DNA from 3 places in the Kitasatospora sp. NPDC101157 genome. Region 1 is predicted to be linked to each of the others. Evidence: predicted binding sites of a transcription regulator. Region 1 holds the regulator's gene; each other region holds the start of a gene.
What was found. Region 1 encodes HspR, which represses chaperone genes until heat shock. Its sites were predicted from a motif close to TTGAGNNNNNNNNNCTCAA; they were not measured.

Region 1 (4,899 bases):
GCCGTCATCCCCGCCTCGGTCGATCTCAACGCGGCCGTGTTCGTGGAGGATCCGGCGACGGTCACCTTCCTGGCCGAGGTCTTCGAACGCTTCTGGCAGCTCTCCGAAGGCGTCAACTGGGCGGCTCTCGCCGACGGCTCCGCCGGCTCACCCGTCCACGAGCAGGTCGGCCGCCTGCTCGCCCAGGGCCTCACCCAGCGGGCGATCGCGAGCCGCCTGGGTCTGAGCGAGCGTACGGTCGCCGGTCACATCGCCCGGCTGCGCGAGCTGTACGACGCCGAGACCCTGTTCCAGCTGGGCTGGCAGATGAGGGGAGCCCGCGATGCCTGAGCCCGGGCTGTCCGATGCCGCCGCCCGCGAGCGCTACCGGATGGCCCTGGCCCACGACACCGCGTCGCGTCGTGCTCGCGCGGGGTCTCACGCAGCGGGCGATTGCCGGCCGGTCATGGCCGGCGAACGGACGGTGGCCGGTCACATCGCCCGCCTGCGTGAGCTGTACGAGGCCGAGGCCCTGTTCCAGCCGGGCCGGCAGGTGCGGGGAGCCCGGGCGGGGGAGCCCGGTGGGTGAGCTCTGCTCAGCCGGTGGCGGCGCCGGTCGGCCAGTAGCCGGGGACGGCGGCCTGCTGTCGGGGGACGTTGAAGCGGTCGCCGGGGGCGGTCCAGAAGCCCTCGCGGAGGGAGAGCGCCATACCGGCCCAGTCCAGGGCGGTCTCCACGGTGTGGTGGAGGGCTTCCTGCGACCAGGTGTCGTCGAAGACCAGCGGCAGGACGGGGGCGACCTGCTCGATCGTGGCGATCAGCGGGTTGTGGGTGATGGCCTCGTCGACGAGCAGGACGATCGGCTTCCGCAGTGCCGACGCCCAACCGAGTTCGAGGCTCACCCCGGCCGAGAGCGGGGCACCCACGTAGGCGAACACCAGGTCCGCGGACTGCAGCGCCCGGAAGTCGGACGGCACCCGGGGCTCCGGGGCGCGGCCGGCGACGGTCCAGGCGTCGCTGTGGTGCGCGCTGTACACGGCGGCGCCGCTGCGGAGGAGGGTGGTGCGGAGGGTCGTCAGCCGCGTCCGGCTGGCGAGCGTCACCACACTGTCTGCGGGGCCGGTCAGCCGCATCAGCGGCGCGGCCAGGAACACACGTGCACGCCGGCCCTCAGGGGCCTGGCTGTCGTGCTGACGCAGGTAGGGCTCGGTCATGTCGACTCCGGGGGAAGGCCGACCAGGGGAGTGAGCGTCGGCGGGGCGTTGGATATGGCTGCTCTTTGGAGTGGTGCTGCTGGTGAACGACTCGGCATTTGACGGTACATTGGCAAGGTGTGGTGTCCTGCCGGACCATCGGGAGCGAACTGATCGTCCATCGCGGGGCAGTGTCACGTCCAGGGTTGGCCTGTGTCATCTGTATGCCTGGCAGGGAGATGACGCACACTCCGGAGACGGGGGGCGGGTGACAGCCTCCCTCTCGTGCGGCACTATGTGAGCCGTTATCCTGCTTGCTGGTTCTGGCGGAGATTCTCACGAGAGAGTGGAGGCGTGACTAACATGCGCCGATTTGTCCGTAAGGTTGTACTTTCCTTGGCAGTTGCCACCGCTGTGCTCGGCGTCTGCTCTCTCGCGAACGCTGCTTGCTCTCACGATGTGACCACCGTTAAGGCGGCCGTGACTGTCGCGGACGACCTCTCCTGGCAGTGAGTCCGGCCGGGCGAGTGCCTGACGGCCTGCCGGGGCGGCGGACCATTCGCTGACCGGCCGAAAGTCGACGGGGACGTCAGTCGCCAGGCCCCTGCGTCTTTCGGCCCAGGACGTATCCGAGCTGAAATAGCGAGTCGACTTTGTAGTCGTCTCGCATTTCGGCTATGTGCCGCGCCAGTGTTCGCTCGCTTATGCCCAGGCGGCGTGCGATGACGCGGTGATTGGTCCCTTCGAGCATCTGGTCAATGATCGTTTGGCGCAGGCGGGACACCACCTGCTGGGGAACCGTACGGGCGCCATCGAACTCCAGTGCCCGGCTCCAGCACCGCTCGAACACTTCCTCGACGAGGTAGTCGATGACCGCCGGGTCGTATATGAAGGCCGCGAGGCTCATGTCATCGACGATGGGGATCACGGCAACGCGTCGGTCCATCACCAGGAGCCGCGTGTAGGGCTCGTCCAGGGTTCGGTACTGGCCGCCGGCCCGGGCGAGTGTGGCCACATAGTCCCTGGTCGGCTGATGGTAGCGGGTGCTGGCGTGGTAGATCGTCCGCATCCGCGTACCGCTCCGCAGGGTTGCCAGGTCCTGCTCGATCATTCCCGAGAGAATCTCCGGGAGACGAGGGCCCCCGGGCTGGAGCGCAAGGGCTTCCTCCAGGCCGGAATCTCTGAAGTGCTGCACCCGCTGGCGAATAAGGGCCTTCCCCTGGACGTGCTCGATGGAGCCGCCGGGCTGCTTCGGAGCGTGAAATTCCCGGGCGAGCTCCTGCAGTTCCGAAGGGAGGGATACGGCACGGGACAGCAGATCCAGTGCCTGACGCTGCCATGAATTACTGAGAATTGTCGAAAGCTGGGATGGATCGGCGGCTATGAAGGTGGTCGGATCATCGCTGTCGGGCACGAGGAGGCCAATCCTCACCAGCTCGTCCCGCGCGGAATCATCCTGCGCGGCATTTGGCCCGGTCGGCAGACTGCCGTCTCCCCGGATGACGGCGAGATATAGCTCTCTTGCCGCTGCCGAGAGGACGGTCGAGCCGGCGGCAAGGGGCTGTTCTCGTTCACTCATCCGCGACTCCTTGCCGTTACCGTGATACCTGTGTCCCGTCAGCGTTGCTGCTGGATGACGTTTCAGCATGCCAGATCCGCTGAGCCCTCCGGAGAGGGAATGTGACCGCACTCTCTCACCACACGCCAGCCGCCGGCACCCCCCGAACAGGAGGGAGCCGGCGGCTGGCGGGGGTGGGCAGTGCCTCGGGTCAGCGCTTGGGGCGCCAGACGACGAGGGCGCTGGACTGGGGGGTGGGGGGCTGGTAGGGGACGAGGTCGCGGCGGTAGGAGGCGTGGACGGCGGCCTCGCGCTGCTGGAGGGCGGCGGCGGCGCTGTCGAGCGAGTCGGCCAGTTCGGTGATGCGGGCCTGGAGCGCGGCGACCTGGTTCTCCAGCTCGATGATCCGCTTGATGCCGGCCAGGTTGATGCCCTCGTCCTGGGAGAGCCGCTGGACCTCGCGCAGCTGCTGGATGTCGCGGGCGGAGTAGCGGCGGCCGCGGCCGGCGGTGCGGTCGGGGCTGACCAGGCCGAGGCGGTCGTACTGGCGCAGGGTCTGCGGGTGGAGGCCGGAGAGTTCGGCCGCGACCGAGATGACGTACACCGGGGTTTCCTCGGTGAGCACGTACTGCGGCGGGGCCGCCGCTCGCCGGGTGCGGCGGGCGCCGTTGCCGGGCAGACCCTCGCCGAGCCCGGGGCCGATCGGGCCACCGGCGTCCATCGGGTTGGTCGGGTTCATCGGATTCGGGGACATCTGGTCGTCACGCTCCCTTCGCCGCCCGGAAGAGGGCGGCTCGCGGGTCGTCGGAGGCGGTGGCCTCGCGGTACTGCTCCAAGGCGTTCAGCGCGTCACCGGTGACGTGCTGGGGCACCACGACCTCGACGGTGACGAGGAGGTCGCCGCGGGTGCCGTCCTTGCGGGTGGCGCCCTTTCCGCGGGCGCGCATGGTGAGGCCGTTGGCGCTGCCCGGGGGCAGCTTGAGCTTGACGGCGGGGCCGTTGAGCGTGGGCACCTCGATGGTGGCGCCGAGGGTCGCCTCGGGGAAGGTGACCGGGACGGTCACGGTGAGGTTGTCGCCCTTGCGCCCGAAGACCGGGTGGGGATCGACGTGCACGGTGACGTAGAGGTCGCCGGGCTGGCCGCCGCGTTCACCCTGGGCGCCCTTGCCCTTGAGCCGGATCCGCTGGTCGGCCTGGACGCCGGCCGGGATGCGGACCTGCATGGTGCGGGCCGAGCTGGCCCGGCCGCTGCCGTGGCAGTCGGGGCACGGGTCGTCGACGATCATGCCCCGGCCGCGGCAGTCCTTGCAGGGCTCGGAGAGCGCGAAGGCGCCCTGGCCACGGCTGACGGTGCCGGAGCCGACACAGGTCGGGCAGACCCGCGGCGTGGTCCCGGACTTGGCGCCGGTGCCGTTGCAGTGGCGGCACGGGGCCTGGCTGGTCATCCGCAGCGGGACGGTCGCGCCGTCCACCGCCTCCTCGAAGGAGAGCGTCACCTCGGTCTCGACGTCGGCGCCGCGCCGGGGCTGGGCCTGCCGCGCGCCGCCGCGGTTGAAGAGGCCGCCGAAGACGTCGCCGAGCCCGCCACCGCCGCTGCCGCCCTGGCTGCCGCTGAAGAGGTCGCCGAAGTCGAAGCTGTAGCTGCCGGTGCCCGGGCCGCCGGTGCGGAAACCGCCGTTGGCGAAGAGGCTGCGGGCCTCGTCGTACTCCTTGCGGCGCTTCTCGTCGGAGAGGACGTCGTACGCCTCGGAGATGTCCTTGAAGCGCTCCTCGGCCTTGGCGTCACCCTTGTTCGCGTCGGGGTGGAACTCGCGCGCCAGCTTCCGGTAGGTCTTCTTGATCTCGGCGGCGGTGGCGTCCTTGGGCACGCCGAGGACCTTGTAGTAGTCCTTCTCCACGTAGTCCTTGCCACTCATGCGCCCACCTCGCTGCGCTCGGCAGCCGCTGAGCGGGACACGCACCTGTGCATGGTTCGCTCGCTGCGCTCGCTCACGGCTTCCGCCACCTCCCGATGTCCATCGTCACTGCGCTGTCAACAGCCGCCGAAGGAGGAGCCGTTGACAGCGCGCTGCGGAGCCGGCCGCCGTACTGGCCGGCATGCGACTCCGCAGCGCACTGGTTGTCAGCTGTCACAGGTTGTCAGCTGTCCGAGCCACCGTCGGACTTGTC
Region 2 (4,899 bases), on a different contig from region 1:
GGAGCCGTTCCGGGTCCGCCACGGCGGTCAGGCCGGCCGGGCTGACCTCCAGGGCCAGCCGGACGTCGCCACGACGGGAGAACGCCCCGCCGGCCGTCGCGCCGTCCACGGTGACCCCGCGCAGCACGCCGTCCAGGAACTCGCGCACCTCGAAGGGGCGGGCGTCCAGGTCGACCACGCCGTCGTCGATCTTGGAGAGGTCCAGCAGGTGGGTGACCAGGCGGCCGAGCCGCTCGGTCTGCTCCAGCGCGGCCTCCAGCGTCGCCGGATTGGGCTGCACGACGCCGTCCACCACGTTCTCCAGCACGGCGCGCAGCGCGGCGATGGGCGTGCGCAGCTCGTGCGAGACGTTGGCGACCAGCTCACGGCGGTGCCGGTCGGCGGCCTGGAGGTCGGCGGCCATGCCGTTGAAGGCGGCGGCCAGCTCGCCGATCTCGTCGCGCGAGCTCACCTCGACCCGGCGGCTGTAGTCGCCGGAGGCCATCGCGCGGGCGGCGGCCGTCATCTCGCGCAGCGGGGCGGTCAGCCCGTGCGCGAGGAACTGCATGAACAGCAGCGAGGCGATCATGGAGAAGACCATGATGATCCGGATCTGGGTCTCGGACCGGATCGCCACGACCACCATCCCGGTGGCCAGGAACACGGAGACGATCACCAGCAGGGCGAGCTTGCCCTTGATCGACCGGACCGGGTCGAGCGGACGGATGTCGGCCCAGACCCGGCTGGCCGCGCGTGCGGCCAGCGTCTGCGGGCGCGCGCCGTCGGCGTCCCCGTTGCGTTGCTGTGGAAAGGTCATTGGTCCCTGTGATCCCCGCGTGGTGTCACGGCGGTGCCGGGACACGGGCCCCCCGGTGGCCCGTCGCCCGAAGCCCCCGTCAGGAGAGCGGGGCCTCCAGTGCGTATCCGACGCCGTGGACGGTGCGGATCCAGCTGGCGCCGATCTTCCGGCGCAGCGCCTTCACGTGGCTGTCGACGGTGCGGGTGCCGGACGCGTCGGTCCAGTCCCACACCTCGGCCAGCAGCTGCTCGCGGGTGAGCACCGCGCGCGGCTGGGCGGCCAGGCAGGCCAGCAGGTCGAACTCGGTCGGCGTCAGGTGGACGTCGCCCGAGGCCAGCCGGACCCGGCGCTGGACGTGGTCGATCTCCAGCTCGCCGAAGCGCAGGCTGCCGAGCGCGGGCGTGCGGGCGGCCTGCTGGGCGCGCTCGACGCGGCGCAGCAGCACGTTGACCCGCGCGGCCAGCTCGCGCATGGAGAACGGTTTGGTCATGTAGTCGTCGGCACCGACGCCGAGGCCGACCAGCAGGTCCGTCTCGTCGTCGCGGGCGGTCAGCATCAGTACCGGCACCGGGCGCTGGGCCTGGATCCGGCGGCACACCTCCAGCCCGTCGAAGCCGGGCAGCATGATGTCCAGGACCACCAGGTCCGGCTGCCAGGTGTGGAAGCCGTCCACCGCGCCGGGGCCGTCGTGGGCCACGGCGACCTTGAACCCCTCCGCGCCCAGTCGGGCCGCGATCGACTCGGCGATCGTGGGTTCGTCCTCCACCACCAGCACTCTGCGCTGACTGCTCACCGTGCCACCGGTGTTGGGGTTGTCCTGCTGAATTTCTGTCACGGTCACGCCACCGCCCCCAGGGCTGCGGGCCGGCCACCTGTGGGGATGGCGGGGCTCCGCTCGTAGTCTTGTTCCGTCGTGGACTGTGCCGGGTCCGCCGTCCCGTCGCGCGCCCGGGAGTCGGTGCGGACGGATGGTCTCCCGTCCACTTCTCCCACGCACTCCGCAGCGTACGGACAGCGGATGCTTTCCGGCAGGTGGACCGGACGTTTCCGGCCCGTGGGCCGGCTGTCCGGCCGCCCGTGGACCCACCGCTTGAGTGGGCACGGGCCGATACCTTACCCGGCGAATTTTCTGTGCGTAACGGTACGTATGCAGTCCAGTTGACGCCAAGTCGCCGGTCAGAGGGCCTACTGACGCGTTAATGGGAAGAAGGTCTGGACCAATGGCGGGAATCCGGCGGCTCCCCGCGTCGACGGTCTTCACGGGCTTTTCTCAGGTGCCTCTCAGAACCTCGACGTACCGTGGCCACGACAACGCCCCGCCGGGCGGAATCCGGCGCACCCGCCGGTACGTTGGGCACCTGCGAGCACCGGTGTCGGCGGGCGTGGAGCGGAGGCGGCATGGCGGGAGTGCGGCGGGAGGCCGTCCGGAGCGCGCCCGCGGGGGTGCCGTACGGAATGCTCCGGCACGGACTGCGCACCGGCGTCTTCGAATGGCTGCTGGAACGCGTGCCGACACCCCGGCGCACTCCCTTCACCCTCGGATATCTCGCCGTGGTGGGGGCCACCACGACCTTCGCCGGGCTCGCCGATCCGGAACTCGTCCAGCGTTTGCAGGAGGCCTCCAGTTCGGACGGCCACAACCTGCTCCAGCACCCCCTGCGCGCCCTGGTGCTCAGCGGGTTCTGGGTGGCCGGCGAGGTGTGGATGCCCTATCTGTGGGGCTTCGCCTTCACCCTGGCGCCGCTGGAGCGAAGGGTCGGTACCGGCCGGGCCGCGGCGGTGTTCGCGATCGGGCACGTGGCGGCCACCCTGCTCTCCCAGGGCGTGGTGATCGCCGCGGTGGAGACCGGGCGGATGGCCCCGGAGGCGATGGACCACCTCGACATCGGGGTCAGCTACGGCGTGCTCGCCTGTCTGGGCGCGGTGGCCGGGCTGCTGCCCTGGCGCGGGCGGGTGCCGGCGCTGGGTGCCGTCGGGCTGATGATCGCCCAGCAGATCGCCACCGAGCGGGACGTGGTCACCGCCGTGGGGCACCCGGCGGCGGTGCTCACCGGAGTGGCGCTGTCGCGTTGGCTGCGGCGGATCGAGCGGCGCCCGCCGCGGCCGCGCACCCGGTCGGCGCAGGCTCCGGCGGTCGGCTCGGCCGCCTCCCCGGCCGCCGCGGCGGTGCGGGCCGGCGCCCGCCCGTCCACCGCGCGCTGACGCCGCGGCCCTCTTGGGCCACCCTTTCCCCGTCCTTTTGACGGCGCCTCCTCCCGGCCGTTCCGGTGACACCGTGTTCGCTCATGGCGAACAAGGTGTCGGGAACATCCGGGATGCGTGAAGCCTTAGTCAGGTCGACTCAAGTTCACTGACTGGGGAGAGATCATGGCATCGACGTCCACACCGCTCACCCTGCCCGTGCTGCCGCTCGACGACGAGGTCGTGCTCCCGGGCATGGTCGTTCCGCTGGACCTGAAGGACACCGAGGTGCGTGCCGCGGTCGAGGCCGCCCGCGCCGCGGCCGCCGGCTCCGGCAAGCCCCAGGTCCTGCTGGTCCCGCGGGTGGACGGCTCGTACGCCGCGGTCGGCACGCTGGCCACGGTGGAGCAGGTCGGCCGGCTCGCGGACGGGGACCCCGCGGCCCTGGTGCGCGCCGTGCGCCGGGTCCGGATCGGGGCCGGCACCACCGGCCCGGGCGCCGCCCTCTGGGTGGAGACCACGCCGTTCCGGGAGTCCTCGGTCGGCATGCCGGTGGCCGGGCGCGCCGCCGAGCTGGTCAAGGAGTACAAGGCGCTCTCCACCCAGTGGCTGCGCAAGCGCGGCGCCTGGCAGATCGTCGACCGGGTCGCGCAGATCGAGGGCGTCGGCGAGCTCGCCGACAACATCGGCTACGCGCCCTTCGCCACCGCCGAGCAGAAGCTCAAGGTGCTGCTGGAGGCCGACCAGGTCGCCCGACTGGAGTACGCGCTCACCCTGCTGCGCGACCACCTCGCGGAGGAGGAGGTCAACGACACCATCCGCAAGGACGTCGAGGAGGGCGTGGCCAAGCAGCAGAAGGAGTTCCTGCTCCGCCGCCAGCTGGAGGCCGTCCGCAAGGAGCTGGCCGAGCTGAACGGCGACCCGGCCGACGAGGAGGGCGACTACCGCGCCCGGGTCGAGGCCGCCGACCTCCCGGAGAAGGTGCGGGAGGCCGCGCTCAAGGAGGTCGACAAGCTGGAGCGCTCCTCCGACCAGTCTCCCGAGGGCTCCTGGATCCGCACCTGGCTGGACACCGTCCTTGAGCTGCCCTGGAACGAGCGCACCGAGGACGCGTACGACATCGCCGGCGCCCGCGCCGTGCTCGACGCCGACCACGCCGGCCTCGCCGACGTGAAGGAGCGGATCGTCGAGTACCTGGCCGTCCGCAAGCGCCGGGCCGACCAGGGGCTCGGCCTGGTCGGCGGCCGCCGCGGCGGCGCGGTGCTCGCCCTGGTCGGCCCGCCCGGCGTGGGCAAGACCTCGCTCGGCGAGAGCGTGGCCCGCGCCATGGGCCGCACGTTCGTCCGGGTCGCGCTCGGCGGCGTCCGGGACGAGGCGGAGATCCGCGGCCACCGGCGCACCTACGTCGGCGCGCTGCCCGGCCGCCTGGTGCGGGCGATCAAGGAGGCCGGCTCGATGAACCCGGTCGTCCTGCTCGACGAGATCGACAAGGTCGGCTCCGACTACCGGGGCGACCCGGCCGCCGCCCTGCTGGAGGTGCTGGACCCGGCCCAGAACCACACCTTCCGGGACCACTACCTGGAGGTCGAGCTCGACCTCTCCGACGTCGTCTTCCTCGCCACCGCCAACGTGCTGGAGGCCATCCCCGAGCCGCTGCTCGACCGGATGGAGCTGGTCCGGCTCGACGGCTACACCGAGGACGAGAAGGTCGTCATCGCCCGCGACCACCTGCTCCCGCGCCAGCTGGAGAAGGCCGGCCTCGGAGACGGCCAGGTCAGCGTGGACGAGGAGGCGCTGCGCCGCCTCGCCGGGGAGTACACCCGCGAGGCGGGGGTGCGCACCCTGGAGCGCTCGATCGCCAGGGTCCTGCGCAAGATCGCCGCACAGGCCGAGCTGGGCGAGCGCGAGCTGCCCGCCGCGGTCCGCGCGGAGGACCTGCG
Region 3 (4,899 bases), on a different contig from region 1:
CGGGTGCGCGGTCTTGATCGCCATGGCGCGGAACCGGGCGGGGCCGTCGTCCGCGCGGGTCGTCGCGTCCGGCAGGGCCGCGTCCAGCAGGTCGACGGCGGCGATGTCGGCGACCTCGGGCACCGTGACCTCGGCGAGCTCGCGGGCGGTGGTGGCGAGGTCGAGGGTGGTGCCGACCCGGATGGAGGCGTCGGCGATCAGGGACAGCCGGCGCCTGGCGCGGGCGGCGGCGAGGAACTGTTCGTAGGAGTCGGTGACGTCGATGACGGAGATCGCCAGCCCGATCACCCGGTGGGTCTGGTCCTCCAAGCGGTAGAACGAAGAGGTCCAGGCGTGGATCCGGTCGTCGTGCGGCGTGTGCCCGACGGTGAACTCCTCCAGCACCGGCTGTCCGGTGGCCAGGACCTGGCGCATCCGGTCCTCGATCGCCGCGACGTCCAGGTGGGTCAGGACCTCGTGCGGGGTGCGGCCGAGGTGGTCGGCGGCCGGGACGCCGTTGATCTTCTCCAGTGCGCGGTTCACCAGCACGTAGTGCAGGTCCTGGTCGAGGACCGCGAGGCCGATGGGGGCCTGGTCGACGATCCGCGCGGCCAGGGCCAGGTCGCGTTCCAGGCGCCGCACGGTCTCGCGCGGGGAGGCGATGCCCAGGGCGAACCAGGCGCCGGAGGCGGCCTGCAGGCGGGTGTTGCGGAACTCCACCAGCATGGTGTGGCCGTCCTTGTGCCGGACGGGGAACGCGCCGGCCCAGGTGCCCTCGCCGGCCATCACCCGGGCGAACGCCTCCTGCACCTGTTCGCGGCGTCCGTGTTCCACCAGCAGCTGCGAGGCCTCGCGTCCGAGGGCCTCCTCGCAGGAGTAGCCGAACAGCTCCTGGGCGGGAGGACTCCACAGGGCGATGCGCCCGCGCTCGTCGAGGACGACTGCCGCCACCCCCAGGACGTCGAGCAGGGCGCCCGCCGCCATCGCGGCGTCCGCCGGGCCGAGTCGGCGCGCCATTGCCACCACCTCCCTCACCTGCCCTGCGGGCCTGAACGGTCTGGCTTCCTCCATCGTCCGCCGGTCGCCGGAGTCCGGCAGGTGATCCGGTGTGTCCTGGCGTTGTCCGCCGTCGGCGGACCCGTCCGATGGACGGGCCCGCCGGGTGCGCTCAGGCGGCGCTTCGGCCGCTCCGGTCGTCGTCGACGATCTCGGCGTCGACCACCTCCTCCTCGTCCTGCGGTGTCTGCGGGCCCGCGGGGCCGGATGTCGCCTGCGCGCCGGGCTGCTGCGCGTAGAGGGCCTGGCCGAGTCGCCGGCTGACCTGGTCGAGGTGGTCGGCGGCCGTGCGGATCGCCGTGGTGTCCTCGCCCTTGAGCTTGTCGCGCAGCTCCGCGATCGCGCCCCGGACCTCGTCCCGCACGTCCGCGGGGATCTTGTCCTGGTTGTCGGTGAGGACCTTCTCGGTCGAGTAGGCGAGCTGTTCGGCCCGGTTGCGGGTCTCGGCGGCCTCCTTGCGCCGGCGGTCCTCCTCGGCGTGCTGCTCGGCCTCGCGGACCATGCGGTCGATGTCCTGCTTGGGCAGGGACGAGCCGCCGGTGACCGTCATCTTCTGTTCCTTGCCCGTGGCGAGGTCCTTCGCGGTGACGTGCATGATGCCGTTGGCGTCGATGTCGAAGGTGACCTCGATCTGCGGCAGCCCGCGCGGGGCCGGGGCGACCGGCAGCTCGAACATGCCGAGCTTCTTGTTGTACGCGGCGATCTCGCGCTCGCCCTGGAAGACCTGCACGGTGACCGCGGGCTGGTTGTCCTCCGCGGTGGTGAAGATCTCGGAGCGGCGCGTGGGGATGGTGGTGTTCCGCTCGATGAGCCTGGTCATGATGCCGCCCTTGGTCTCGATGCCGAGCGAGAGCGGGGTGACGTCCAGCAACAGGACGTCCTTGACCTCGCCGCGGAGCACGCCGGCCTGCAGGGCCGCGCCCACGGCGACGACCTCGTCCGGGTTGACGCCCTTGTGCGGCTCCTTGCCGGTCAGCTCCTTCACCAGTTCGGTGACGGCGGGCATCCGGGTGGAGCCACCGACCAGGATCACGTGGTCGATGTCGGAGACCTTGATCCCCGCGTCCTTGACCGCCTGCTGGAACGGCTCCTTGCACCGCTGCAGCAGGTCGGCGGTGAGCTGCTGGAACTGGGCGCGGGTGAGCTTCTCGTCCAGGTGCAGCGCCCCCTCGGGCGAGGCGGTGACGTAGGGCAGGTTGATCGTCGTCTCGCTCGCCGCGGACAGTTCGATCTTCGCCTTCTCCGCCGCCTCCCGGAGCCGCTGCGCGGCCATCTTGTCCTTCGACAGGTCGATGCCGTAGCCGTTCCTGAACTGCTGGACCAGGTGGTCGACGATCCGCTGGTCCCAGTCGTCGCCACCGAGGTGGGTGTCGCCCGAGGTGGCCTTCACCTCGACCACGCCCTCGCCGATGTCCAGCAGCGAGACGTCGAAGGTCCCGCCGCCGAGGTCGAAGACCAGCACCGTCTGGTCGCTCTCCTTGTCCAGCCCGTACGCCAGCGCCGCCGCGGTCGGTTCGTTGACGATCCGCAGCACCTTGAGCCCGGCTATCTCACCGGCCTCCTTCGTCGCCGTGCGCTGCGCGTCGTTGAAGTACGCGGGCACGGTGATCACCGCGTCGGTGACCTCCTCACCGAGGTACGCCTCGGCATCGCGCTTCAGCTTCTGCAGCACCCGAGCGGAGATCTCCTGCGCGGTGTACCGCCTGCCGTCCACGTCCCCCTTCTCCGGGAAGCGCCACGAGGCCTCGCCCATGTGCCGCTTCACCGAACGGGCGGTGCGGTCCACGTTGGTGACCGCCTGGCGCTTGGCGATCTCCCCGACCAGCACCTCGCTGCCCTTGCCGAACGCCACCACCGACGGCGTGGTGCGCGCCCCCTCGGCGTTGGGGATCACCGTGGGCTCGCCGGCCTCCAGCACGGACACCACCGAGTTCGTCGTTCCCAGGTCGATACCGACTGCGCGTGCCATCTCCGTCCTCCTTCCGGACATCCCTTGCGGAGACACATGCCTCATATCGAGGCATAAAACTTGAGCCTGTTGATGTCAAGTGCGACTGAAGGAGAGGTTCCGCCGGGGCCCGCCGCACCGGTCGGCAGGGCTGCGGCCCCGGGTGGAACGCCCGGGACCGCGGGTCGCCGGGGGTGGAGATCCCGGCCGATTGCGTGACCGCCCCGCACCGAGGTATACGGACGGAGAGAGCGGGGATCCTTCGCCGCGAACATGTGCCCGCACCCCCAACCGCCCGGTGGAACCGGCCGAAGAGGTGACGATGCGATGATCACGGAACTGGCGCTGGAACGCGTGGAATTCACCTGTGGCCACTGCTGGCACCAGTGGAGCGTCGATTACGACGTCCAGCAGTACCGCGACGCCGCCGGAAACACCTGGGAGTACTTCTCCCGCGACGGCAACCCCATCGACTCCCCCTACACGCCGGCCGGGGCACTGCCCTGTCCCGCCTGCGGACGGCACTGGGTCGGCCGCCTCGCCGCCCGCCGGCCGATTCCCGCCGCACCCGGCCCCGACGGCACACCACGCCAGGCCGTCGTTGCCGGCCACCGGCCCGAACGCCACGGCGCACCGCTGCTCACCGCCGCCGACCACGCTCAGCCGCAGGATGCCCGCGCATCCGGGCACCGCTGACCGGGGACTGTGAGTCGACAGGGGTTGTGAGTCCTGGCCGGCACCGTCAGTGCCGGCCAGGACCGGGGCGGCCTCGGGGGGTGTCGCTTCGTGCCGGCCGTTACCGGCCGCCCTCACGGCGGCGCGGCCGCCGCTCTCCAGCTCGGCGACGATCGCGGCGGCGCGGGCGGAGGGGGCGTTCGCGGCGGAGGGCGCGGGCCGCTCGATCAGGGTGGTGGGCCTGCGGGCGGGACCCTTTGGGGCAGGGCGGGGCCAGTGACTCGTCCACGATACATGAACATATGAACCCCTCTTCATGTATGAGTTGTACTATTGCCCGCATGGGTCATGGAGCCGCCCCCGCAACCGCCGTCCCGCACACCCGCCTGGACGGAGCCAGCGCTGCCCGGGTGGCGACCACCCTCCAGGCCCTGGCCACCCCCTCGCGCCTGCTGATCCTCTCCCGCCTGCGCGAGGGCCCCTGCGCGGCCACCGAACTCGCCGCCGAGGTCGGGCTGGAGCAGTCCGCCTGCTCCCACCAGCTGCGCCTGCTGCGCAACCTCGGTCTGGTGGTCGGTCAGCGGCAGGGCCGCTCGGTCGTCTACGCGCTCTACGACAACCACGTCGCCGCCCTGCTCGACCAGGCGGTCTACCACATCGAGCACCTGCGGCTCGGGCTCACGGACAGCGCGCTCGACTGATTCCGCTGATTCCGCGTCGACCGCCCCTCGGCTCTGTCCGAGGGGCGGTCGGCCGCTCAGCGCCGGTGCCAGGCGGTGAGCAGCTCGGTCTCCCGCTCCGGGGTCAGGGCCTGCGGCAGCGGGTCGAACGGAAGGATGTCGCGCGCCGTGTCGGCCACCGGGCGGACCGTGAGACCGGTGGCGAGGGCAGCGGACGGGTCGGCGGTGCCGGTGGCCCGGATCCGCGGGTCGGTGCTCCACAGCGGCAGCGTCCCGTCCTGGACGCCGGCCTCCCGGAGGAAGTCGTCGTCCACCCAGGTGAGCGTGGTGCCGGGCGGGGCGACGGCCGAGGCGACGGCGTCGAGCAGGTCGCCCATCGCGAAGGGCGGGGGCGTCGCGGCGTGGAAGGCACCCGAGGCGCCCCGGTCGAGCAGGCCGAGCATCCAGTCCGCGAGGTCGCGGGCGTCGATGACCTGGATCGGGGTGCCGGGCCGGCCCGGGGCCAGCACCTCGCCGCCCCGGGCGAGCCGCTGCACCCAGTGGTCGAAGCGGTGGGTGTAG

Region 2: the regulator HspR is predicted to act here: its motif matches at 3,105-3,123, upstream of lon (endopeptidase La).
Region 3: the regulator HspR is predicted to act here: its motif matches at 3,065-3,083, upstream of dnaK (molecular chaperone DnaK).

The regions. Positions count from the first base shown of each region.
Region 1 covers NZ_JBIWPL010000006.1:253,474-258,372, reverse strand. The annotation lists gene ACIRVF_RS16275 (LuxR C-terminal-related transcriptional regulator) at 1-330, shown strand, start outside; gene ACIRVF_RS16270 (hypothetical protein) at 323-568, shown strand; gene ACIRVF_RS16265 (hypothetical protein) at 576-1,193, opposite strand; gene ACIRVF_RS16260 (hypothetical protein) at 1,762-2,751, opposite strand; gene ACIRVF_RS16255 (heat shock protein transcriptional repressor HspR) at 2,942-3,451, opposite strand; gene dnaJ (molecular chaperone DnaJ) at 3,492-4,646, opposite strand; gene grpE (nucleotide exchange factor GrpE) at 4,870-4,899, opposite strand, start outside.
Region 2 covers NZ_JBIWPL010000008.1:91,174-96,072, forward strand. The annotation lists gene ACIRVF_RS19165 (sensor histidine kinase) at 1-796, opposite strand, end outside; gene ACIRVF_RS19170 (response regulator transcription factor) at 876-1,613, opposite strand; gene ACIRVF_RS19175 (rhomboid-like protein) at 2,177-2,980, shown strand; gene lon (endopeptidase La) at 3,146-4,899, shown strand, end outside.
Region 3 covers NZ_JBIWPL010000002.1:86,176-91,074, forward strand. The annotation lists gene ACIRVF_RS03820 (SpoIIE family protein phosphatase) at 1-996, opposite strand, end outside; gene dnaK (molecular chaperone DnaK) at 1,148-3,004, opposite strand; gene ACIRVF_RS03830 (hypothetical protein) at 3,311-3,679, shown strand; gene ACIRVF_RS03835 (ArsR/SmtB family transcription factor) at 4,000-4,359, shown strand; gene ACIRVF_RS03840 (NAD-dependent epimerase/dehydratase family protein) at 4,416-4,899, opposite strand, start outside.